DNA from 2 places in the Shewanella sp. WXL01 genome. Region 2 is predicted to be linked to the other one. Evidence: riboswitches for the same ligand, from Rfam matches in the RefSeq annotation. Region 2 holds a riboswitch; the other holds the start of a gene.
What was found. Region 2 has a riboswitch for thiamine pyrophosphate ahead of thiC (phosphomethylpyrimidine synthase ThiC). Riboswitches for the same ligand answer to the same signal wherever they lie in the genome.
Positions count from the first base shown of each region.

Region 1: linked by a shared signal. The riboswitch ahead of G3R49_RS07795 (TonB-dependent receptor) and the one ahead of thiC (phosphomethylpyrimidine synthase ThiC) in region 2 are both predicted to bind thiamine pyrophosphate.

Region 1 covers NZ_JAAIKQ010000002.1:617,039-624,830, reverse strand. Annotated here, with positions in the region: gene G3R49_RS07820 (NAD(P)H nitroreductase) at 1-63, opposite strand, end outside; gene G3R49_RS07815 (DoxX family protein) at 282-884, opposite strand; gene G3R49_RS07810 (phosphotransferase) at 1,023-2,138, opposite strand; gene pnuC (nicotinamide riboside transporter PnuC) at 2,150-2,815, opposite strand; gene G3R49_RS07800 (YkoF family thiamine/hydroxymethylpyrimidine-binding protein) at 2,855-3,115, opposite strand; gene G3R49_RS07795 (TonB-dependent receptor) at 3,198-5,336, opposite strand; TPP riboswitch at 5,390-5,523, opposite strand; gene G3R49_RS07790 (YcfL family protein) at 5,780-6,187, opposite strand; gene G3R49_RS07785 (PaaI family thioesterase) at 6,196-7,209, opposite strand; gene hinT (purine nucleoside phosphoramidase) at 7,202-7,555, opposite strand.
Region 2 covers NZ_JAAIKQ010000013.1:43,906-51,697, reverse strand. Annotated here, with positions in the region: gene G3R49_RS18795 (bifunctional hydroxymethylpyrimidine kinase/phosphomethylpyrimidine kinase) at 1-1,462, opposite strand, end outside; gene thiC (phosphomethylpyrimidine synthase ThiC) at 1,462-3,423, opposite strand; TPP riboswitch at 3,560-3,660, opposite strand; tRNA gene G3R49_RS18785 (tRNA-Asp) at 3,954-4,030, opposite strand; gene G3R49_RS18780 (TIGR03503 family protein) at 4,276-5,607, opposite strand; gene dnaQ (DNA polymerase III subunit epsilon) at 5,618-6,346, opposite strand; gene rnhA (ribonuclease HI) at 6,429-6,908, shown strand; gene G3R49_RS18765 (class I SAM-dependent methyltransferase) at 6,995-7,792, opposite strand, start outside.

The DNA of each region.
Region 1 (7,792 bases), on a different contig from region 2:
AGGGGCGGGAGCGGCAAGTCTTGGGGTAGATTGACGAGTTAATAGCAGTGTTTTTGCGTCCACGAATACATCCTTTTACTAAATAGCACCTTACCTTAAACCTTTGAATTTAGCGTACTAAGGTTGCAAGCTGAGCTATTTAAACTGTGCGATAAAAACTGTAAGTTGAAGCTATCATAACAAATATCCCACCAAACTGGTGGGATATTTAATTCAATAGAATGATTAGGTTAAATGACTAACCGCTAATTTAATTGCACCTAGCTAATCTACATTCCTATCTATTGAGCAGGCTTTAAATACTTGTTTGCAAGTAGATGATCTACGCTGGTGTAACGACCACCACCTGTCATCAGCAAGGCTAACAGCATTACAAAATAGGTTATCGCAAACTCAATACCATTGTTTAAAATCACAAAACTACCTGAGCTAGTTAGCCACTCGTAGTTACCGTGTTCTTGCAAAATCGACTTTGCCATTGCTAGTTTATCCCCTGCAGCAAGCACACTTTCATTCGCGAGCCACGAGCTGCTATCCGCTATCGCTAACCAACCGTTTTCCCAATGCACCGCAAATGCAGCCACCAACATGGTAAACATCATAGGGATCGCCACTACACGTGTTGCTAATCCAATCAACAATAAAATACCGCCAAAAAACTCAGTCCCCGCCGCCAGCGCGACCATCACTTCAGGCATTGGTAAGCCTAAGCCCCAATCAGGGTTACCAAACCAGGCAGCAGTATCTTCAAATGCGCTCAGTTTGGTGTAACCTGCTTGCATCAATACTGGCGCTAAATAAATTCGCAGCGCCAGCGGTGCTAGTCCATCAAAGTGACGCAGTTTATTGAGTATTGATTGGTATAAGTTCGCAAGTGCTTGCATGGTTTATCCTTAAAGTAAATTCAACGCGACACTTTGCTCAGCAAAGCGCTATAGGTCTGTTATTTACATCAGACCTAACCACAAGGTTTTTTATTACAAAACTTTTGTTTCAATTGAGTGCTTTAAGAGTAGTTCAAGTTAGCGCATAGCAATTAAAGTTAAGTATTGCTTAGCATAATCAAGGTATGTAAGGCTCTTATCGCTTTGGATTTTGTCACGATGGATTTCATCAAGATGGATTTCATAAAGAGTCATATCAAACATCAATAACGCCCACATGACTGCAAATAGCCAAAATAGATTTACTGCGCTTTCAATGGCACTGGCAGCATCATTTGTAAGATGTGATTGTGCGATTGAAGATGACAGATAATCGCTAATTAACTGCTGAGTAGCATAAGCATCTATATCATGAGTAGCAATCACAGAGGCAAGGTCAAACAAAGGATGACTGGCAATAGCATATTCAAAATCAATGCATTGCAGTCGCGGCTGACCACAAACTGTGGTGTTAGGTAAAATGTTGTAAGGGTTTAAATCTCGGTGGCAATAACACGGTTTAATCAAGCTGGCATCCATTTGCGCGAGCCAGCCCTCAACCCGCGGCTGCATTTCTTTGAGTTGCTTAAATAGCGCTAGCCACTCAGTTGCTGATTTTGCCGCGTCATCAGATTGAGATGCAGCCTCTAACCGAGCTTTTCTCGCCAAAAGCCTCTGCCAATAGTTTTGATATTGCTCTGATGTGGAAATGGCCTTACTTGGCACAGGCAGACTATGAAGCTCAGTTAACATGCTCGCGAGTAACACCGCGGTGAAACTCTTCTGCTCGCGTTCATCGGGTACAAACGTAGAAAAAATTTGCCTACAGCCACGCTCTGCATACAGGCTAGACCAATCGTTGATTGTATCTTCATCTAGATTTGAAGCTTGTTGCGGCGCGATAAACTCGCTTAAATAAGTTTGATAGTCGGCAGCATGCCATAATAGCTTTGGCGCCAATTCTTGCGCATAGGCAAACTGCCAGGTCTCAACTTCAAGCGCCCTATCACACCACTCACTAGTCTGACGGTTAATGCGCAGCACCTTATCGCCACCGATACAGTGCAAGCGAAAATTGTCATTGCTCAACCCGTGGGACAAAGCTGACACCTGCTGACAGCTTTGTTCAAGTGATTCAAATAACGCAGCGGGCATGGTTTGCACACACTTAAGCTGAGCGTGAGTAAGGTAAGGCTTAATAAGTTCAATGAACACTTAGCTCGCGCCTACGTTGTTGCTAAATTTGGGTTAATTGCGGTTTGAGCCAAGTAGCGTTTGCGCCACATAAAGTATCCGGCAATCGCCATAAACACATAACCGACAAATAATACTGTGGTTAGCATCAACCCTTTTTGGAAGTATAAATAAATACTGACTAGGTCGATGACTACCCAATAAATCCAGTTTTCCAGCACTTTTTTAGCCACTAGGTAAGTTGTCATCACCGCAAAGCAGGTTGTGGCAGCATCTAAATAAGCAAATGAAGCCTGGGTATAGGTTGCCATCAAATAACCTAGCAGCAAAGAAACAGCTCCAGTAATGGCAATAACTACCCCATGTTTGGCTAAAGACCAGGATTCGATCAAAGAGCCATCTTGCTTGTTGTCCGTGCTCGGCGTGCTATCAGCCTCCGTCTTCGGTTTTTGCGTCCAAAGCCAATAACCATAAACAGCCATCGCCATATAGTAAACGTTAAGCACAGACTCCATTAGCAAGGATACTTGCCAAAATAATACGGTATAAATCGCCGTGCTGATGAAGGCCGCGTGCCAACACCACTTGCTGGTTTTCATTGCTAACGCCAGATAGGCAACCGCTAAAATCACCGCAATCAATTCCCACACGGTCATCACGCTGATTTCATTCGCAGCTTGTAATAAAGTATCTACCATCTCTTTTTCTTATTATTCGTTCATGGAATTGATGAGCATTTACTCGCTGTGACTTAGGTTTAATTCACCGCCAATAAACTTACATACAAATACTGCCTTGCCCCACTTTTCGTGCGCAGCTTGCATTTCAACATTGAGCATTTGCATCACATCATCATAATTGCCACAAACTTGTGTCGCCATCGCATTAGTTACACGCTGAATATTGTCGTATTTATCAAGGCGCGAGATAAACCATTTGATTGGATCAATATAGTTTTCATTAAACGGATACATGCTGATTTCAACGGTCAGTTTCATCATTCTCTCCAGGCTTTTTCCAAACAAATGCGGCGGTATTACACCGCCGCACTAAACACTAAGTGACTATTAAACCTATCGCTTACATAAACTTATAGTCAAAGGTTACGCCAATTTGGCGCGGGTCGGCATAACGGATGTATTGCTTATCAACCCAGCCTTGATCTGGCTCGTTACCGAAGAAGAAGCCACGCACGCCGTACTTCTCATCAGTTAGGTTACGACCCCAAACATAAGCAGACCAGGTATCGGTTTCATAGCCCATGCGCGCATTAAAGATAGTGTAAGCTTCAGACTTAGAATCATTGCTATCAGAGTAGTAGAAATCACTCTTGCCGCTAGCATTAAGGTTGGCAAACCAACCTGCGTCGCTAAAGTACGTCATACCTAAGCTGTAGGTGTACTTTGGTGAATGCGCCAGATCGCGACCAGATAAATCGACCTCAGAGCCGTATTTGTCTTTGTACTTATAGTCACCATAGGTTGCATTCAGTAAACCTAAGCTACCGTATACTTCGATGTTGTCGCTGGCATACCACTTAGCATCAACCTCAGCACCATAGTTGTTTGAACTACCAGCATTTTCAGTAAATAGAATGAAGCGCTGTTGGTTTTCAGGGTCTTGCAATGAAGCTGATACCTGCTGATCACGTCTATCCATATAGAACAACGCGATATTGGTATCCACATTGCCATCTAACCAGCTAGATTTTAAACCTAACTCATAGTTGTATAGGGTTTCAGCGGTGAACTCTTTTTTATCAGCCAGCTCAGGTGGCAAAGTCATGTTAAAGCCACCCGCTTTATAACCACGTGCGATACGTGCATAGGCGTTGTGATCAACATTAATTGCTTTCGATAGCGCGATATGACCGCCCCACATGTTCTCACTTGGATCAAAGTTATCGCCGTTGGTATCTTTATAATCACTTACGCGGCGCTCAATACGCAGACCTGTCGACAACAGGTAATCATTGCCTAACTGAGTATCAAACTGCATAAATGCTGCATAGTTAGTCGCATCGTATTCAGATACTAGGACTTCGTCTGGCCAGGTGTTGTACTCAGAATATAAGTCATTGTCTTCTTTAAGGTTCATTGCGTATAAACCCACTAACCAATCTGTGGTGCCGTTCCAAATACGACCAGATTCAGTTGAGGTAAAACGAAACTCTTGAGTGATAGTCTGACGATTAGCTTTCTTATCCCAGGTGTAATCGTATTGGCATGCTTCACCTTCGCAATCTTTACCGCCCCAGTAGTCAGGGTTAGCCCAGTCACCGTCGTACATGTGGCGATGGTCAGTCTTCGCGAATGACGTTAATGAGGTTAACTCAAAGCCCTCACCGCCAGAGTAAATAAACTTAAGACCAGCACCAGTGGTTTTTTGATTATCCACACCAGGTTGATCAGTTAAGGTGTTAAAGCCATTGTTATCAAGCGTCCACACGTCATAGCCATTGTCAAAGTTGGCGTGCATTAAGGTGAGATCAGCTTGAAGATCGTCTGTCATATACCAACGCAATTTTGCGCGTGCAGTTAACTCATCACGCTTGTTGGTGTCATCACGCCCTAAATATTCGTTGGTTCTAAAACCATTTTGGTCATGCTTTTCAAGCGCAACGCGGTATAGCACCTTGCCTGATTCAGTAATTGCGCCTGAGCTAAAGCCAGAAAAAGTACGTAGGTCATCATCACCTAAGCTCACTTTTGCGCCATGCTCTGCATGCTCGGTCGGGTCATTACTTTTAAGATAAATAAGACCAGCCAGTGCGTTAGCACCGTATTGGGTACCTTGTGGGCCGCGCAGTACTTCAACCTGCTGCATGTCGTACATGCTCGACACCATACCTAGACCAGATAGGTCAATATCATCAACCACATAGCCTACAGATGAATTTGGCGCGCCTTGATATTGCTCTTGCTCACCCACACCACGAATTTGGAAATAACGCGGGCGCGAGCTACCACCAGACCAGTTAAAGTTGGCAATAGAATTCAATACATCTTCAAAGTGCTGCGCACCTTCATCTTTAATCTGTTGCTCACCAATCACAGTCACGCTTGATGGCATGCGCTCAATGTTAATTTGGTTAAAGTCAGCATTAACCACTATCACTTCCATCGCTTCATCAGCAGGAGCGACTTCAATTTGATCAGCATTGGCATGGAAACTCGCAATAATGGCTAGTGCGAGAGAAGATTTCTTTTTAAACGACATGAGGACCTCAAATTCCGATTTTGAGATCCGGCAAGCATAGTAAGGTCTGTGCAGGTAGATTTTGCGGCCTATTCCTACGCCGGTATGAGCCGGATCAGGTTCTAAGGGTTTGTTAAAAAAACATCTCAGTTAGTGCTGCAATAAAAACGTGCGATAAACGCAGCAACTAACACCCCTTGGCGGCGTCGATTATACCCAAAGCCCTGTGGCTTTACACTCAAATTAAAACAATTTACTCACTTATAAGCATGAATTTTAACCAAGTTGACCTGCAGCACAGATTGAGTGATTTACCTATTACAAAAACCTTGAAAATTCCATTAAAAAAGCCAGCTAGTGTTAGCTGGCTTTATGGTCACGCTTGTTTGCAGGATTTCTCACACTCAAACTATTGGCTAAGAGAATTGAATAAGAGAATTGACCAAACGAATTAAGCAAGTGACTTAGTTTGAAAACGCTTTGCGCACATACACTTCAAAGCGAGTTGCATTAGCATTAGGCGCGACTGCGCTTACTTGCATTTGCTGCTTGCCGTGCAGTTTTAACGACTTCCAGCTTGTGGCTTCATCTTCAATGGTAAAACCGCTGGCATCGTACCAAGTAAACTTGTATTGCAAACGCAGGTCAGTAGCAACCTTGCTTGAAATGACCGCTGCGCCTTCCATAATATTTGAGGTCATTTTTGAGCGTAGATTACCAATGGCAACTTCACGGTTAAAAGTGGCGTTGTCAACGCGCACGTTGCCGTCAGAACTGGCCGATAAACCCGAGGTATGATTTGCACACCCGGCAAACATAACCGCTGAGCCAACTAAACCCAACGCAATCAAAGCCGATTTCAATAGTTTCATGGGAACTCCTATTCTAATAAAAAGTGTGCTCGCGCCGTGGCAATTAACTGCTTACGGTTAGACTGCCAACAATTAATGCTTACATTCGCCACGCGGCGGCCTTGACGAGTAATTTTACATTCGGCAAAGGTATCTTGGTGCAAACCAGCGCGGAGGTAATCAATCGAAAAGTCGACAATTTTAGGCACTTTCTTAGCCGTCATAAACACCATAAGCTGCACAATGGCCGACATTTCCATAAAGCCTGCAATCACCCCGCCGTGAATAGCTGGCAAGATTGGGTTGCCGATATTGTCAGCTTTAGCTGGCAACTTAAACACCATTTCATCGCCAAAGCGTTCTACCGAAATACCAATAAACTGCGAGTACGGTACTTTCTCTAACAGATAGGTGTAGTTATTGGTTTCAATGGCGCGTTTAACCACATCTTGAAACTCAATTCGCTGATTTTGTTCGGCAAACTCTTTGGCTCTATTTGATGCATCTAATGCCACTTGCTCACAGTTATCACCAATTAATGAATGACGAAACTCATCGCTGATCATCTCTGGGCTAATACGCATAAATGAGCCAACGGCGTGAGCAATTGGGGCATCAATACTGTCTTGATAAGCAATCGCGCGCGTAAACGCCACGCTTGACGTTAAACGATAACACTCAGCTAGCACAAACACCGACTTGTTTGGCTCAGCTGGGCGCATATAGTCGACACGTAAATCAAGCGTAGGTGAGATCTCAAGCGACTTATACTTATCTAAAATCGCACAAACCACAGCAGCGCCGCAGCCAGTATCGATTAAGGTTGTGATCACCCCGCCGTGAATAACGCCGGTATCTGGGTAGCCAATAATATCTTTGCTGTATGGCAGCTCAATCAACACGTGGTGAGCACTGCCCTCTTTTACATCAAACCCAAGACGGCGACATTGCGCCAGTTGATTAACAAAGCGCTTAGCGACATCGGTTAACTCAAAAAACTCTGGGCTAACAATTTGCTTGTTCGTAGTTGAAGGATTAGTCATGACCAAGCATACGTCCTAATGGCTTACCACCCACAAGGTGCATGTGAATATGGTAAACCTCTTGGCCACCATGCTTATTACAGTTCATGATCAAGCGGTAGCCGTCTTCGGCAATGCCAGCTTCGTCAGCAAGCTTTGCTGCTACAGTCATCATACGGCCTAAAGCCTTTTCATCTGATGCTTTTACATCGTTGGCGGTAGGAATAAGGTGATTTGGAATAATCAAAATATGCGTTGGCGCTTGAGGTGCAATGTCACGAAAGGCGGTGACTAACTCGTCTTGATAAAGAATATCGGCAGGAATTTCGCGGCGGATAATCTTACTAAATATGGTTTCTTCGGCCATTTTTGCTTCCTCTATACAGTCGCTGACTTAAAAAAGAATATTGGTTACGCCTAAGCCCTTATCTCATTGCTAAAGCTGCTTCATTGTTTAAGCATGAAAACAACTTCAGCCAAGCAGGCTTATCTTTCACCAAAAATAGGAAATAAAGCTAATTCTATCAAGCCTTAGCCTCCCGACTCTAGCGATATAATGTAAAAACAACCAATAACCGCTTAATCCTTGTCTAATTGCAGTGTT
Region 2 (7,792 bases):
CACTGTAGCGCGCAAGCTGAATCAAACCTTGAGGAGCTGAAGGCATCTTTTTGGTTTGAGTCGCAAAAATATGCCCAGTTGCGATATAGCTTGGATGCAATTGGTGAGCAAGTTGAATTTCAAAGTAACTATGACTTGATAATCCCAGTGCTACGCCAGCATTAGCTAAAGCTTCTAGGTCAGCTGTCGCAACATCTTCTTGGCCTAAATGCACGCCAAATGCACCATGTTTTAGCGCTAGCTGCCAGTGATCATTTATAAATACCTGACTATTAGTCTCCCGCCCTATGCGAACGGCACGTATTATCTGTTTCTCGAAGGATTGCTGCTCGACGTCATATGCATCAGTATTAGGCAAAGCTTGTGATTTAAGGCGTAGCTGCACTGTATTGCAACCCGCTCGGCAGAGACTCTCAAGTAGCTTGATATCATCAACCACCGGATACACATCCATGACTTGAGGTAATTCAGCAAATTCAACCGTTGGCATCGATTGATTTAACAAATCAACACTAGGCATCAAGGTTAAATCATTTGGCCAACCAGTGCGCGCTAGGCAACCTTTACCAGCCCCTTTTGCGTAACCATTCGCAAGCCCCTTGTTAACGTAGGCTTTTGCCAACACTACGGCGTCATGAAGAACCAAGCCGTGGGCAAGAAAACAGGCGACTGCACTTGATAAGGTGCAACCTGTGCCATGATTATTGCTGCCATCGAGCATTGGCGAGCTAAGTACAAACGTTTTGTCGTTATGATCAACGCTCGCACCAGCCACAAAACGCGTCACATACACATCTTGTGCTTTGGATGTGCTGTTTGTAGTTTCAGAGCCAATTTGCTCACCAGTTAGCGCGTCACCACCGGTCACCAACACATGACAATCAAGCAAACGACTAAGCGTTAATGCGTCTTGCTCTGTTTGCGACAGCTTTGAGTGATTAAGCTGTAGCAAAGGTCGATAATTATCATCAACCAAACGCGCAAGCTCGTGCTGGTTAGGTGTAATCAAGGTGATCAGCCCTTTTAAAGGACTGAAATCAAGACTTGAAGCTAAAGCATCGCCGCAACTGGCAACCATTACCGGGTCAAGAATAACAGGGACAGTTTTAGTCTTTGACTCTTTGCTATTCACCTTCGCTAGCATATTCGCGATGGCGCTAACCTGAGACTGCTCGGTTAATAAACCGATTTTAATTACGCTGGGCGCTAGATCGGCAAGTAGCGCATCAAGTTGCGCAGTAAAATCCTGCTCGCTGACACTTGCAACCCGAGTAACAGCTACAGTGTTTTGAGCAGTAATTGCGGTAATTAGGGTACATGGGTGACAATCTAAGTCGACAATCGTCGCCAGATCTGCTTGAATGCCAGCGCCTCCGCCACTGTCTGAACCGGCAATAGTCCAGACAATCGGCTTGCTAGTGCTACTGTTTATCAGTGACTTATTTTGTGATGCGTTAGCCATTAAGCCTCTTGCTCCTCAGCTAGGGCCTTCTCATGGTATAAAGCGGCTCCCGACTGGTTGAACTCTTGAGACTTTTTCGCCATAGCTGATGCAATTTCAGTATCTGACAGCGCTTGTGGCTCAAGTTGCGGCGTTGCATCTTTAACCTCAATCACCTGCTCTAAGCTTGCAGCATATTCGCGTACATCTTGGGTGATTTTCATTGAGCAAAACTTTGGGCCACACATAGAGCAGAAATGCGCAACTTTTGCAGACTCTTGAGGCAAGGACTCATCGTGATACGCACGGGCAGTATCTGGGTCTAAACCTAAGTTGTATTGATCTTCCCATCTAAATTCAAAACGGGCTTTCGATAATGCATTATCACGCATTTGCGCTGCTGGATGACCTTTTGCCACATCAGCTGCGTGAGCTGCGATTTTATATGCAATCAGTCCTTGCTTTACATCTTCTTTGTTAGGTAAACCAAGGTGCTCTTTAGGGGTAACATAACAAAGCATAGCAACACCATACCAAGCCATCATGGCTGCGCCGATCCCAGATGTAAAGTGGTCGTAACCTGGCGCAATATCCGTTGTTTGCGCGCCTAGCGTGTAGAATGGGGCTTCGTCACAATGCTCAAGTTGCTTTTCAACGTTTTCTTTTAAAAGCTGCATTGGTATATGACCTGGACCTTCAATGATGGTTTGTACATCATGTTTCCAGGCTTTCTTAACAAGCTCACCCAATGTTTCTAGTTCGGCAAATTGCGCTTCATCGTTTGCGTCGGCAATTGAGCCAGGGCGCATACCGTCACCAAGTGATAGAGACACGTCGTAAGCTGCGCAGATTTCACAGATCTCATCAAAGTGTTCATAAAGGAAGTTTTCTTTGTGATGGCTCAAACACCACTTAGCCATGATAGAGCCGCCACGAGAAACAATACCTGTGACACGTTTGGCGGTCATCGGCACATAACGCAGGAGAACTCCTGCGTGAATAGTGAAGTAATCCACACCCTGCTCGGCTTGTTCAATCAAGGTATCTTTAAACACTTCCCAACTTAGATCTTCAGCAACCCCGTTTACTTTCTCAAGCGCTTGGTAAATTGGCACAGTGCCAATCGGTACAGGTGAGTTACGAATGATCCACTCGCGGGTTTCATGGATATAGCGACCAGTTGAAAGGTCCATCACAGTGTCAGCGCCCCAACGGGTCGACCACACCAACTTCTCAACTTCTTCTTCAATTGAGCTAGTCACCGCTGAATTACCAATATTAGCGTTAACCTTTACCAGGAAGTTGCGACCAATAATCATCGGCTCAGCTTCAGGGTGATTAATATTAACTGGAATGATCGCGCGGCCGCGGGCAACCTCAGAGCGGACAAATTCTGCAGTAATAGGCTCGCCAACTAACGCACCAAAACTCTCACCTGGCGCTTTACGGTTTAACTGCTCATCTTGTTTAAGCTCAGCGCGTGCCATGTTCTCACGGATGGCAATGTATTCCATTTCAGGGGTGATGATCCCCTGCTTTGCATAGTGCATTTGGGTGACATTTTTACCCTGCTTAGCGCGAATAGGTTTAGGTAGCTCTTCAAAGCGCAAGTGATCTAAACCATCATCAGCCAAGCGTTGCTGAGTGAAGTTTGATGAAACATCAGCCAGCGCTTCGGTATCCTGACGCGCTTCAATCCAATGCGAGCGGATTTTTGGCACACCTTTACGCACATCAATCTCAGCATTCGGATCGGAGTAAACGCCGGCACAGTCATAAACGTGAATAGCAGGATTCTTTTCGGTAATTGGCGCGTCTTTGGTGCCACCAATGATGGTATCGGTTTGGTTGATTTTACGCATACCGACTTTAATGCAATTGGGCCCATCTAGATAAACTTTATCTGAATTTGGATGCAAAAGCGGCTTTAAGTTGTTGATAAATTCTTGGGCTTGGTTTCGTGTTTGACGACGATCTGACATTAGCAACCTCGAGTAATTATTAATTAAGTTGCTTGTCTGGAGAAGTTGCCAGCGCATTGCTAGTGCAATGTAAGGAACAATAGATAGACCAAAGCTAAGCGGGTGAATTTCACTTATGGTTTATTGATGCCTATGTATCGTAATGACGCTTGTTTCCTTCGCAGGTGTTAGCCTGATCAGGTTCAACGGATCCCGAATTAACGGTCTCAGCCAATAATGGCACTCCGACAAGATGCTTGCAGTATAATCACAAGCTTATGTAGCATGCAATAGAATTTATCTTGGTCTAATACCAATTAGCATAAGTATTTGTTCATTCTTACTGGTTAAAACCTCTTATAACTTCGTTAGAAATTTTGTAGGTAGAATTACTGGCTAGCGGCAATTTCCGCCTTGTTCTAAGCGGTTTTACCTGCGCAATATCTGACCACTTAATTATCCCAATTGGTATAGTTTGTTTCAAGAAATTGATATTTGCAGAGCGCAGAAACGACAAAAGCCTCATCTTTCGATGAGGCTTTTGTCTTATTTGGCGGAGCGGACGGGACTCGAACCCGCGACCCCCGGCGTGACAGGCCGGTATTCTAACCAACTGAACTACCGCTCCACTCAAGTGCGATGAATAATAAAGACCTCTCGGATTAGCGTCAACACTTTTTTTATTGCTTTATGACTGTTTAGCTAAATTTTACTCACTTTGGTCAATTTGCAGCTATTTTGTGCCTGTACACATAAGCTTTTGCCCATAAATTGAGCGAACCGACAATAGATAATTATTCCGTAAAAACAACAAGTCACGTTAAATAATTAGAGGTTTAAGTTAAATCGCCTTAGCAAAACGACCCACCACGTCTATTTGTCATCAGGTATAGATAGATCAATATCATCCATACCTTGAGTATTCCCGGCTTGCAGCTCCTCTTCCGCTAACTCCTGCTCTGCCGCTGCAAGCGCCTTATTCAAGCTTTGCTTCTTACGCCAGATAATCAAAGCAAGCACTCCCAACAATAGAACGCTTACATTTATTGAAATAATCCAAAATACTGCTTTATCTTTGGCCTCTTGCTCGGCCTTTGCTTCCTCAGCCGCTGCGATTGCAGCTAATTCCTCAGCCGATGGTGGCGGTGCTGGTGGCTCAAGATAGTTAAAAAACATTTCTGGAAGATCGACAAAGATCTCTCGTCCACCCATGGTAGTTGATACAGCATTACCTTTAATACGATAACTGCCGTACTCAGTCACTTTTGGCAATGCTAGTAACGTACGCTTGTCGTTCATATCCAGCAAAGTAATTGGAATGTTAAGTCCGGCTGGGCCTATCATATCGAAGTGGAAATGGGTTTCTTCTAGCTTAACCGCATCAGTTATAGCAAGTTCTAAAGTCCACGAGCCCGATTGCGGATCTTCATCTGGAATAACTTTGGCAGTAATAGGCCTTTCTGATAATGTGAAAGGGCTGCTAAACTGGCGCTCGAAAATATTATTTCTAGCGGTGACTTGCAGCGTGTAGTCACCCGTAGGTTGGTCAAGATTGACATCACCTGTGAACTCACCATCGTCAGCGGCTTCATCGAGCTTTTCGCCATTGTCTTGGTATTTCCCAGCAATAACGATACCTGTAGCAAAGTTCTTGTCGCTACTGTCACTGTCACTAATAAATCTTGCTGTCCACTCCAACATATAATCCATGCCTGGAATGGTAATAAGCTCTTCATCGCCATTGAGATAAGCATGAACTTTGATACGCTCACCGCGAAATAGAGGCTGTGGAAACGGGTCGACCTCAATTTGCAGGTCGCTCACCTTCTTTATTTCTGAGCCTTGAACGATTGCGCCAAGTAATTGCCAGGGACCTGGCATGGGATTTTCGATGTAAATCATATCCCCAGCAACACCATCCACCCACTTAACGTTTTCTGGGTGACGAGATGAATACCATTTACTGCCGTCTGGCAACACAATAACAACGGGCGCACTACCATATTGACGTTGGATCAATAGCGTCATCTTGCTTACCATGCTATCGATTCTAAAGCGGTTTTTTAATTCCTGAGCTGTTGAAGCATTAACGATTTTACTTTGCATTTGTGCAACTGCGCCTAAGCTAACTAAAGTTAAACTCAGCAGCGCTGTCGCAACCGTCTTTATTAGAAGTTGAAATGAATGCTTCGCAATCGATGCCATAGAGAAATGCTTATCCTCGCCAGAGACATTTGCCAGACTTTGCAACTAAATCAAGTCTTTGTTCGTGTGATACTAATTCATCGGCAGATGCGGAGATCACTTTAAGATTTAATCTGCTAGTATCAATTTTTGCCACGCCACCATCTTCTTGGTTGGCTTCATCGGCAGACAAATTGAACTTGATTTGCCCACCTGTCATGATCAGGTAAACATCAGCTAAGATCTCGGCATCGAGTAACGCGCCATGGTAAGTACGACGACTATTGTCTATGCCGTAACGCTTACATAAGGCGTCAAGGTTATTCTTTTGTCCTGGATGCAGATGCTTGGCAACTTCAAGGCTATCAAGAATTTGACACATATTAGCGGTGACAGGCCCAGTTGGCTGCAGCATACTAAATTCATGATCCATAAAGCTAATATCGAACGGTGCGTTATGTGCCACGATTTCGGCGCCATCAATAAAATCGATAAAGTCTTTCGCTATTTCATGAAACCTTGGCTCTGAGGCGACGCGCTCATTAGTGATACCGTGTACTTCAATCGCCTCTTCATCAATCAACATACCCGGATTAATATACTGGTGATAAGTTCGTCCAGTTAATTTACGGTTGATAACTTCAACACAACCGATTTCAATAATTCTGTGACCGATATAAACCGGGCCACCAGCTTGGTTCATACCCGTTGTTTCAGTATCGAGAATAATTTGCCGTGGGGCACTAGAAACAATATTCATTAATGATAGTTCTCAGTTAACAAGGCTTTATGGGCACAGTATAATCGCGCCAATTAAAAATTAAGACTATGGTAGCAATTTGATGCGACAACTAAAACAGATCTCAATATTTACTGATGGTTCATGTTTAGGTAATCCAGGCCCTGGTGGCTATGGCGTCGTGATGAAATACAAACAACATACCAAAGAGCTATCAGCTGGATTTGAGTTGACTACCAACAATCGTATGGAGCTACTTGCCCCAATTATCGCCCTTGAAGCACTATTTGAGCCTTGTAAGATCACCCTCACCTCTGACAGTCAATACATGCGCCAAGGGATCACAGGCTGGATTAACGGATGGAAACGTAACGGCTGGCAAACCAAAGCTAAGACACCAGTCAAAAATGTAGATTTGTGGAAACGGCTCGATAACGCAATCGCGCAGCATGAGATCGACTGGCGTTGGGTAAAAGGTCACTCTGGCCATATTGAGAATGAGCGCTGTGATGTGTTAGCTAGAACAGCCGCAGAAAGTCACCCTACCACTGTTGATGAAGGTTACATCGCCCAAAACAACTAAGTGTAAAAAGTTAAGCGCTAGCAGTTAACAGATAAATGCGTTTATTACGAGCCAGCACACAAGCAACCTTTACTGCTCGGAGCTTGTTATTGCTTGGTATTAGTTATCACTTGTGAGGACAATTTGGCTGAACGCCCGGCACTGGGTGCGGGAGACCAATTACCTGCGCGCTGCTCACGTTTACTCTTAACCCGAGTCAATGGCATTTCAATTTTACGCGCTACGATTAAGTAAACCGAGCCAGTATTTGGTAGCCAGGATTGCAGCTTATCTTGCAAAGACTTTAATGTAGAATTCGTCGTCAGCAGCGAGTCAAACATAAAGCGCTCATCACTTTGTACTTGAAAACCCAGCAGCCCTAGCCAATCTTTAATCCTCGATGGCATAAACAGGTGACCACACCAAGGCAATTGCGTTTGGTACTTAGGCAGTAGCTTTCCGGCAAATAATGGGCTGATTGGGTTGAACCCGACAATAAACAAATAACCGCCACTTACTAGTACCCTATCCATTTCCCTAAGTAGCTGGTATGGATCTGATTCAAACTCTAAGTTAAACGCACTTAAGATCGCGTCAGTCGATTTGTTCTGAATGGGTAAATGATGGATATCAGCAACTATGTTGGCTTGAATATCACTTTGCTGATCGTCTAACTCACACTTTTGCTCAGCTTTTTTTGTTACTTGTTGCTTGGCATTTTTCTCTGCTCCAAGCTCTGCGAGATCAGCCTCAAAGACATTATAATGGCGCGATACACTGCAATGGAGAGAAGAAACTTGGCTGCTTAAATGTCCTAACTTGAGCAAGTGGTAACCAAACACTCTAGGCCACCAAGGCTGCAAATGCTGCTCCACTTGTTGCTGAATTTGTTCGCCATGTGGCAA